2 regions of the Saccharothrix stipae genome follow, and region 1 is predicted to be linked to the other one. Evidence: predicted binding sites of a transcription regulator. Region 1 holds the regulator's gene; the other holds the start of a gene.
The links. The regulator HspR, encoded in region 1, represses chaperone genes until heat shock. The targets are predictions, from matches to a motif close to ANNTTGAGTNNNNNNNACTCAANNT.
Positions count from the first base shown of each region.

Region 2: lon (endopeptidase La) is a predicted target of HspR. The motif match lies at 2,395-2,419, and genes of this name have one in related genera.

Region 1 is NZ_BAAGTN010000017.1:442,228-446,644, forward strand. It holds gene ACYVLT_RS30165 (VOC family protein) at 1-41, shown strand, start outside; gene ACYVLT_RS30170 (FAD-binding oxidoreductase) at 564-1,667, shown strand; gene ACYVLT_RS30175 (alpha/beta fold hydrolase) at 1,729-2,406, opposite strand; gene ACYVLT_RS30180 (heat shock protein transcriptional repressor HspR) at 2,630-3,058, opposite strand; gene dnaJ (molecular chaperone DnaJ) at 3,055-4,224, opposite strand; gene grpE (nucleotide exchange factor GrpE) at 4,243-4,417, opposite strand, start outside.
Region 2 is NZ_BAAGTN010000008.1:837,165-841,581, forward strand. It holds gene lon (endopeptidase La) at 18-2,384, opposite strand; gene ACYVLT_RS20750 (SAM-dependent methyltransferase) at 2,647-3,447, shown strand; gene ACYVLT_RS20755 (patatin) at 3,454-4,417, opposite strand, start outside.

The DNA.
Region 1 (4,417 bases):
GCGTTGAACGCAGCGCAGCCGAGCGGTCCGCCCAGCCCTGACGCACGTCACCCACATGTCGCAGCCGGTTGTCCACACCGGCACCCGAGTTGTCCACAATCCGCAGGTCGGAATCCACAGGCGACTGCGGCCCACCGCACCGGTGCGGTCTGCCGGCCGCCACTGGGGTGAAACGTGGTCCGGAGGTCCGCCGCCGGGCGTGGCGGCGGACCCGGACGGGTCGGTTGACGTGCGGCGTGGCCCACATCCCGTGAGGGGATGCGCGTCTGGCGGTGGGCCACAAGCACCGAGTTCGGTATACGTGGAAGGGAATGTCCACTCGTTTGCGGGAGCGCTGAGCAACCGTCCGTAATCGCACTGCACTCGAAGGTGGCATCAAGGAGTCGATCGGCCAGTTGGCGGGTTAGTGTCCCCTCGTCGGGGATGGAAGCTTGACGAGGACGTAGCGCCCTTGCTGGCGCCGCCAGAAACGTGGAGACTGCGCCCGGACCATGACTGCGAACGCCGTGTTGAGCCCCATCCCGAGCCCGCCACACCGAGAACCTCCTCCTGGTGTCACCGCTATGGTGCGGATGATCCGGGAGAGCTTCGCGGTGGTGGAGTCGCGCGCCGAAGAGGTAGCCAAGTTCTTCTACGGCATGCTCTTCAGCCTCGCGCCGGCGACCCGCGAGATGTTCCCCGCGAACATGGAGGTCCAGCGCAGCCGACTGCTGCGCGCCCTCGTCCACGTCGTCCAGATGGTGGACAGACCGGACGACCTGATCCCGTTCCTGCGCCAACTCGGGCGCGACCACCGCAAGTTCGGCGTGGTCAACGTGCACTACGAGTCCGTCGGCATGGCGTTGCTGGCGGCGGTGAAGAAGTTCGCCGGGCCCGCGTGGACGCCCCAGGTCGAGATGGCGTGGGCCGAGGCGTACACGATCATGGCGCGGGCCATGCAGGAGGCTGCGGCGGCCGACGACGGCCCCGCCTACTGGCACGCCACCGTGCTGGACCACCAGCGGGTGAGCTGGGACCTCGCGGTCGTGCGGCTGCAACCCGACCACCCCGTCGGGTACCGCGCCGGGCAGTACGTCAGCGTCGAGACGCCGCAGCGCGCGCGGCTGTGGCGGTACTACTCGCCCGCGAACGCGCCGCGTGACGACGGGATCATCGAGTTCCACATCCGGTCGGTCGAGGGCGGGTGGGTCAGCCGGTCGATCGTCGGCCACACCCAGCCCGGTGACGTGTGGCGCATCGGCCCGCCGATGGGTCGGCTCAGCGTCGACCGCAAGTCCGGGCGGGACGTGCTGATGGTCGCCGGCGGGACCGGTGTCGCCCCCATGCACGCGATCATCGACGAGATGGCGCAGTGGGGCGAGAACCCGCGCGTGCACCTGTTCATGGGTGGGCGGACCCGCGAGGACCTGTACGACCTGGACAACCTCCAGCGGTTCGCCATGACGAACCCGTGGCTGACCGTGGTGCCGGTGCTGGAGTCCGACCCCGGTGCGCGCGGGATCGAGCAGGGCACCTTGGCGGACGTGGTCACCCGCTACGGGGCGTGGGAGGACCGGGACGTGCTGGTGTGCGGCTCGCCGTCCATGATCCGGGCGACCGTGTCGCGGATGCTGGTCGCCGGCACCCCGCTCGACCGGATCAGGTACGACCCGTTCACGCTGGACTGAGTCACTTTCCGAAAATTCTTCACGTTCTGCGGGCCTCAGCGCTCGCGGCGGTCCGCGTGCGTCACGGCGGCCCTGGCCGGGCCGCGCCCAGCACGGCCGCCAGCGTCTCCGGCCGGCTGGTCTGCGGGCAGTGCCCGCCGTCGACCTCGATCGCCTCGACCCCGAGCCGTTCGCGCGCGGCGCGGCGCATCCACGACGGCCGCAGCGTGCGGTCGTCGCGCGGCAGGACGTAGGTCGACGGCAGGTCCGGCAGCTCGTGCACCTCGCGGTACGTCGCGGCGGGGTAGAACAGGCGCAGCGTCCGCAGACCCGCGCGCACACCCGCCAGGTCGCAGTCGTGGAACAGGAAGTACGAGGCCACCACGGGGTCCGCGGTGGGGGGCTCGGTGAGCGATCGCCACTCGGGGTTGAACATCTCGCCCGTGTCGACCGCGAGCTCGTCGGCCAGCGGGACCGGGCCGGGGATCATCGCGGCGATCCAGGCCAGGTGGGACGCGCCGACGGCGCGCGCGATGGCGGGCATCAGCAGGCCGGCGCCGGAGTGGCCCACCAGGACCGGGGCCAGCGCGTCGCCCGCTTGGGCGCGGGCGATCGCGGCGTAGTCGACGGCGCGCAGCTCGGGGCGGTCGGTGGGCAGGTCGACGGCCACGGTGCGGTGGCCGCGTCGGCGGAGCAGGTCCTCGACCGGGCGCCAGGCGGCCGGCGACTGGGTGGTGCCGTGCACGAAGACGTAGTCCACGGGGTCCAGTCTGGCGCGGGTCGGCCGGTCGAGTGTGCGTCGTTCGGGTCAAGGGGTCGGGGTCGGCGTCGGGGGGCGTGGTGGGCGGTCGTGATCCGGGGGTCGGGGGCGGGTGGTGGTCGCGGGGTTCCTCGTTCCTAACCGAGGTACGGGAACAGTGTTTCCGTACATTTTCCGGCCATGATCACCCTATTGAGCTACACAGCGGCCCGGCGGCACGTCCTCAGCGCTTCGGGTTCGGTTTCCAGACGACCAGGGCCGTCTCGTGGCGCACCGGCACCAGGTCGCGGCGGTACGACGCGTGCACCGACGCGGCGGCGTGCTCGGCCGCGGCCATGGCGGAGGCGACCTGCTCGCTCAGCTCCTGCACCTTGGCGCGCAGCGCGCCGACCTCGTTCTCCAGCTCGATGATGCGCTTGATGCCCGCGAGGTTCACGCCCTCCTCCTGCGAGAGGCGTTGCACCTCCCGCAGCAGCACGATGTCGCGCATCGAGTACCGGCGCCCGCCGCCGGAGGTGCGGCCGGGCGACACGAGACCCAGCCGGTCGTAGGCCCGGAGCGTCTGCGCGTGCAGACCGGACAGCTGGGCCGCCACGGAGATGACGAAGAACGGCGTGTCCTCGTCGGTGCCGGGCGGGAACGGGAAGCTCACACCGACCTCTTCTCCACAAGGGCGTTGAGCTCCGCGCGCGGGTCGTGCTTCGCCGTCGCCGACGCGTAGTTCTCCAACGCCTCCCGAGCAGCGGCGTCCATGTTGTTCGGCACGGCCACGTTCAGCGTGATGAGCAGGTCGCCGACCTGGCCGTCCCGCTTGGCGATGCCCTTGCCCTTGGCCCGCAGCACCCGGCCGCTGGCCGTGCCCGCGGGCACCTTCAACGTCACCTTGCCCTCGAGGGTCGGCACGGTCAACGTCGTGCCGAGCGCCAGCTCGGGGAAGGTCACCGGCACGGTCACGGTCAGGTCGTTGCCCGACCGGCCGAAGAGCGCGTGCGGGTTGACGTGCACGCGCACGAACAGGTCGCCGGCGGGCCCGTTGTTGCGCCCCGGCTCACCCTGCCCGGCCAGCCTGATCCGCTGGCCGTCGTCCACCCCGGGCGGGATGCGGATGGTCAGCGTCCGGGTCTTCGTGCTCACGCCGTCGCCGCCGCACTCGGGGCACGGGTCGTCCACGATCCGCCCGGTGCCGCGGCAGTCCGCGCACGGCTCGGAGAACGCGAACGCGCCCTGGCTGCGCGTCACCAGGCCGGCGCCGCCGCAGTTCGTGCACGTCCGCGGTGACGTCCCGGGGCGCGCGCCGGAACCCGCGCACGTGCCGCAGGACGCCGGGCTGGACAGCCGCATGGGCACGGTCGCGCCCTTCACGGCCTCGGTGAAGTCGATCCGGACGTCGGTCTCGACGTCCTCGCCGCGCCGCGGCCTGGTCGCCGACGTCGACGCGCCGGCCCGGCGGTTGAACAGCCCGCCGAGCAGGTCGCCGAGCCCGCCCATGCCGCCGGGCTGCGCGCCGCCCTGGCGGCCGAACAGGTCGCCCACGTCGAACCCGCCGCCGGCGCCGAAACCGCCGGGGAACCCGCCGCCACCGGAGAAGAGGCGGCGGGCCTCGTCGTACTGCTTGCGCTTGGCGGTGTCCGACAGCACGCCGTACGCCTCGGACACCGCCTTGAACCGCGCCTCGGCCTTGGCGTCACCGGGGTTGGCGTCGGGGTGCAGTTCCCGCGCCAACTTCCGGTACGCCTTCTTGATCTCGTCGGCCGAGGCGTCGGAGGTGACGCCCAGCTCGCGGTAGAAGTCCTTCTCGATCCAGTCGCGAGCGCTCAACGGACGCCGCCCCCTTCCTCAGTCCTGCTGCTGCTCTTCCACCGGCTTCTCGACGGCCTCGTCGGCCGTCCCTGCTGGGACCGACTGCTCGACGACGGGCGGCTCGGCGGCCGGCTCGTGGTCGGTCACCGCGACCAGCGCGGGCCGCAGCACGCGCTCGCCGTACCGGTAGCCGCGACGCAGCACGGCGGTG
Region 2 (4,417 bases), on a different contig from region 1:
GCTTCGGCGCCAAGGGGTCAGGCGGCCGCGGTGGTCGCCGCCGCGACCGGCTCCAGCGCCAGGTCCAGCACCTCGCTCACGTCCGCCACCAGGTGGACGGTCAGCTCGGCCCGCACCGACTCCGGCACGTCGTCCAGGTCGGGCTCGTTGCGCCGCGGCAGCAGCACGGTCGTGATGCCCGCCCGGTGCGCGGCCAGCAGCTTCTGCTTGACGCCACCGATCGGCAGGACGCGGCCGGTCAACGAGACCTCGCCGGTCATCGCCACGTCGGACCGCACCGGGCGGCCGGACAGCAGCGACGCGAGCGCCGTGGTCATGGTGACACCGGCCGACGGCCCGTCCTTCGGCACCGCGCCCGCCGGCACGTGGATGTGCACGCCCCGATCGGCCAGCGCCTCGGCCCGGTCGTCGTGCGACCTCAGGTAGGACAGCGCGATCTGCGCCGACTCCTTCATCACCTCGCCGAGCTGGCCGGTCAGCGTGACGCCCGCACCGCCGGTGCCGGAGGAGGCGAGCGACGCCTCGACGAAGAGCACGTCGCCGCCCGCGCCGGTGACCGCCAGGCCCGTGGCCACGCCCGGCACGGTGGTCCGCTCGGCCGACTCCGGCGTGTGCTTGGGCGAGCCCAGGTAGCCGCGCAGGTCCGGCACGTCGACCGTGACCGGCAGCTCGGCCTCCTCCAGCGCCACGCCTGCGGTCACCTTGCGCAGCACCCGTGCCAGCGAGCGCTCCAACTGGCGCACGCCCGCCTCGCGGGTGTACTCGCCGGCCAGCTTGCGCAGTGACGCCTCGGTGATCGTGACGTCCTGAGCCGTGAGGCCGGCGCGTTCGACCTGGCGGGGCAGGAGGTGGTCGCGGGCGATGGTCACCTTCTCGTCCTCGGTGTACCCGTCGAGTCGCACCAGCTCCATCCGGTCCAGCAGCGGGCCGGGGATGGAGTCCAGCACGTTGGCCGTGGCCAGGAACACCACGTCCGACAGGTCGAGCTCGACCTCCAGGTAGTGGTCGCGGAAGGTGTGGTTCTGCGCGGGGTCGAGGACCTCCAGCAGCGCCGCGGTCGGGTCGCCCCGGTAGTCCGCGCCGACCTTGTCGATCTCGTCCAGCAGCACGACCGGGTTCATCGAGCCCGCCTCGGCGATCGCCCGGACGATCCGGCCGGGCAGCGCGCCGACGTAGGTGCGCCGGTGGCCGCGGATCTCGGCCTCGTCCCGCACGCCGCCGAGGGCGACCCGGACGAACTTGCGGCCCATGGCCCGCGCGACCGACTCGCCGAGCGAGGTCTTGCCCACGCCGGGCGGGCCGACCAGGGCCAGCACCGCGCCGGAACGGCGACCGCCGACCACGCCGAGGCCGCGGTCGGCCCGACGACGGCGCACGGCCAGGTACTCCGTGATGCGCTCCTTGACGTCGTCCAGGCCCGCGTGGTCGGCGTCGAGGACGGCACGGGCGCCCGCGATGTCGTAGGACTCCTCGGTGCGCTCGTTCCACGGCAGCTCCAGCACCGTGTCCAGCCACGTGCGGATCCAGCCGACCTCGGGCGACTGCTCCGAGGTCCGCTCCAGCTTGTCGACCTCGGCCAGCGCGGCCTTGCGCACGGTGTCCGGCAGGTCCGCGCCCTCGACCCGGGCCCGGTAGTCCTGCTCCTCGGTGGCGGGCTTGCCGTCCAGCTCGGCCAGCTCCTTGCGGATCGCGGCCAGCTGCTGGCGCAGGAGGAACTCGCGCTGCTGCTTCTCGACGCCTTCCTTGACGTCCTTGCGGATCGTCTCGGCCACGTCGAGCTCGGTCAGGTACTCGCGGCCCCACTCCAGCAGCTTCTCCAGCCGCTCGGCGACGTCGCTGGTCTCCAGCAGCCAGACCTTCTGCTCCTCGTCCAGGTACGAGGCGTAGCCCGCGAGGTCGGCCAGCGCGGACGGCTCGTCCACCTGCTGCACCGAGTCGACGACCTGCCACGCGCCGCGCTGCTGGAGGATGGTGGTGACCAGCGCCCGGTACTCGCGGGCCAGCTCACGGGTGCGGTCGTCCACCGGCGGCTCGTCCGCCACGGTCGCCTCGACCCACAGTGCCGCGCCCGGACCGGTCGTGCCGGTGCCGATGCGGACCCGCTCGGTGCCGCGCACCACGGCCGCGCGCTCGCCGCCGGACAGCCTGCCGACCTGCTCGATCACCGCCAGCGTGCCCACCTTGGCGTACTTGCCGTCCAGCCGGGGCACCAGCAGGACCTTCGACCGGTCGCCGGAGGCCTCGCCCGCGGCCGTCGCCGCCTCGATCGCGGCGCGGGCCTCGGCGGTGGCGTCCGAGCCGCTGAGCCGGATCGGCACGACCATGCCCGGCAGCACGACCACGTCGTCCAGCGGCAGCACCGGCAGCGCCAACGTCTCGCCCATGATCCCTCCAAAGTTGAGTCTGACTGGCTCAACCAAGGTGAGCGCGGGATTGTTTCCGGTTCGTGTTCGCCCACAGCGAGCGCCCATTCGGGGGTCGAACCTGGGCCGGACGGTGGTGACCCGGGATGGGAGACCCGGGCCGCGGTCGGGAGCCGGACCTCCTACGGTTACCGCGAATCGCGCCGCGAGCGTCCATTCGGGGGTTGTGCCCGGTTTGCCGCACCGCGACGATCACGCGGTCCACTGACGAGGAGATGTGCGCATGGAGCAGGCGAGCTGGGTCCCGTCCTCGGTGGACCTCCAACGGCCGAGCGCGGCCCGGATGTACGACTACTACCTGGGCGGGTCGCACAACTTCGCGGTCGACCGCGAGGCGGCCAAGTCGGTCGAGCAGATCTTCCCCGGCATGTCCGGCGCGGCCCGGGCCAACCGGTCGTTCCTGCGGCGGGCGGTGCGCTACCTGCTGTCGCAGGGCGTCGACCAGTTCCTCGACCTGGGGTCGGGCATCCCGACCGTGGGCAACGTGCACGAGATCGCCCAGCAGACCAACCCGGCGGCCCGCGTGGTGTACGCCGACGTCGAGCCCGTCGCCGTGGCGCACAGCACGGCGTTGCTGGCGGACAACCCGCTGGCCACCGCGATCCAGGCCGACCTGCGCGACCCGGACTCCGTGCTGGCCGCCGACGAGGTCCGCGCGACGCTCGACTTCGACCGGCCCATCGGCCTGCTGATGCTCGCGGTGCTGCACTTCGTGCCCGACACCGACGACCCGCACTCGGCGCTCGCCCGGTACCGGGACGTGCTGGCGCCGGGCAGCTTCCTGGCCATCTCGCACGCCAGCTGGGACGGCGTGTCGCAGGAAGCGCGGGAGAGCGGTGAGCAGGTCAACGCCATCTACCGCCGCACCGACAGCCCGCTGGTGCTCCGCTCGGGCGCGGAGGTCGCCGCGTTCTTCACCGGACTGGACGTGGTGGAACCCGGCGTCGTGCCGTTGAGCGAGTGGCGGCCGGACTCCGACGACGCCTACATCAACGCGTACGCGGGCGTCGGCCGCAAGGCCTGACCGCCGTCACTCCGGTGGGGTCAGGCGCAGGTCGGGGTCGACGGGCGGCTCGCCGTCGAACGGGCCGTCGGGCACCGCGCCCAGCGCGTCCAGGGTGAGGCCGATCTCCCGCGCGTGCGGGTCGAGGCCGGTCGGCGGGGTCGTGAACCACTCGTGCAGGTCCGCCGGGATCCGGTAGCGGGCGGTGAGGTCGCGGTACAGCTCGCCGCGCTCGCCGGACTGCTCGGCCAGCTGCCGGTACTCGCGCATGGCCAGCCGCATCCGGATCCAGCGGTAGCGGTCGGTCCGGTCGCCGCCGTCCTCGGTGAACCGGGTGCGCAGCAGCCGCCCGGCCTCCGCGCCGCGCTCGGCCAGGGCGCGGATGGTCTCCGGGCGCATGAACAGGTTCGTGCCGCCTTCCAGCGCGCCGACGCGGACGTGCGCGATCCGGCCGCGGTAGCCGGGCAGCGCGGACTGCATGGTGTCGCGCCAGTCCAGCATGGTGTCCAGGATCGCGGACGCGAAGTGCCGCACCAGCCCGATGCCGCGCCACGGCGTGCCGCTGGTGGACGCGTCCTGCTCGGGCAGCCAGACGGGCCGGTCGTCGCCCGGCGGGTAGGACTGCAGCGAGAGCCCGAACGTCGGCCAGCGCGGCAGCAGGTTGTCGAAGAAGTGGATCGGGAAGTTGCTGGTGATCCCGCCGTCGGAGAACCAGTGCACGCGCGGCTCCGGCTCGGCGCGCACCAGCGGGACCGCGGCGATCAGGCCCGGCAACGGCATGCTCATCCGCACGGCCAGCGCGACCGGCAGGTTCCTCGGCAGCACGCGCACGGTCTCGGTGGGGTGCAACGGGCAGTGGTGCCGCGTGGCGTCGTCGCCCAGCTTGTCGACGGTGCGCCCCGGCAGGACCTTCCTCAGGCACGTCGGGCAGAACAGCCACGCGTCGGCCGGCTCGGTGAACGGCAGCCGGTAGGGGCGGCCCTCGGACAGG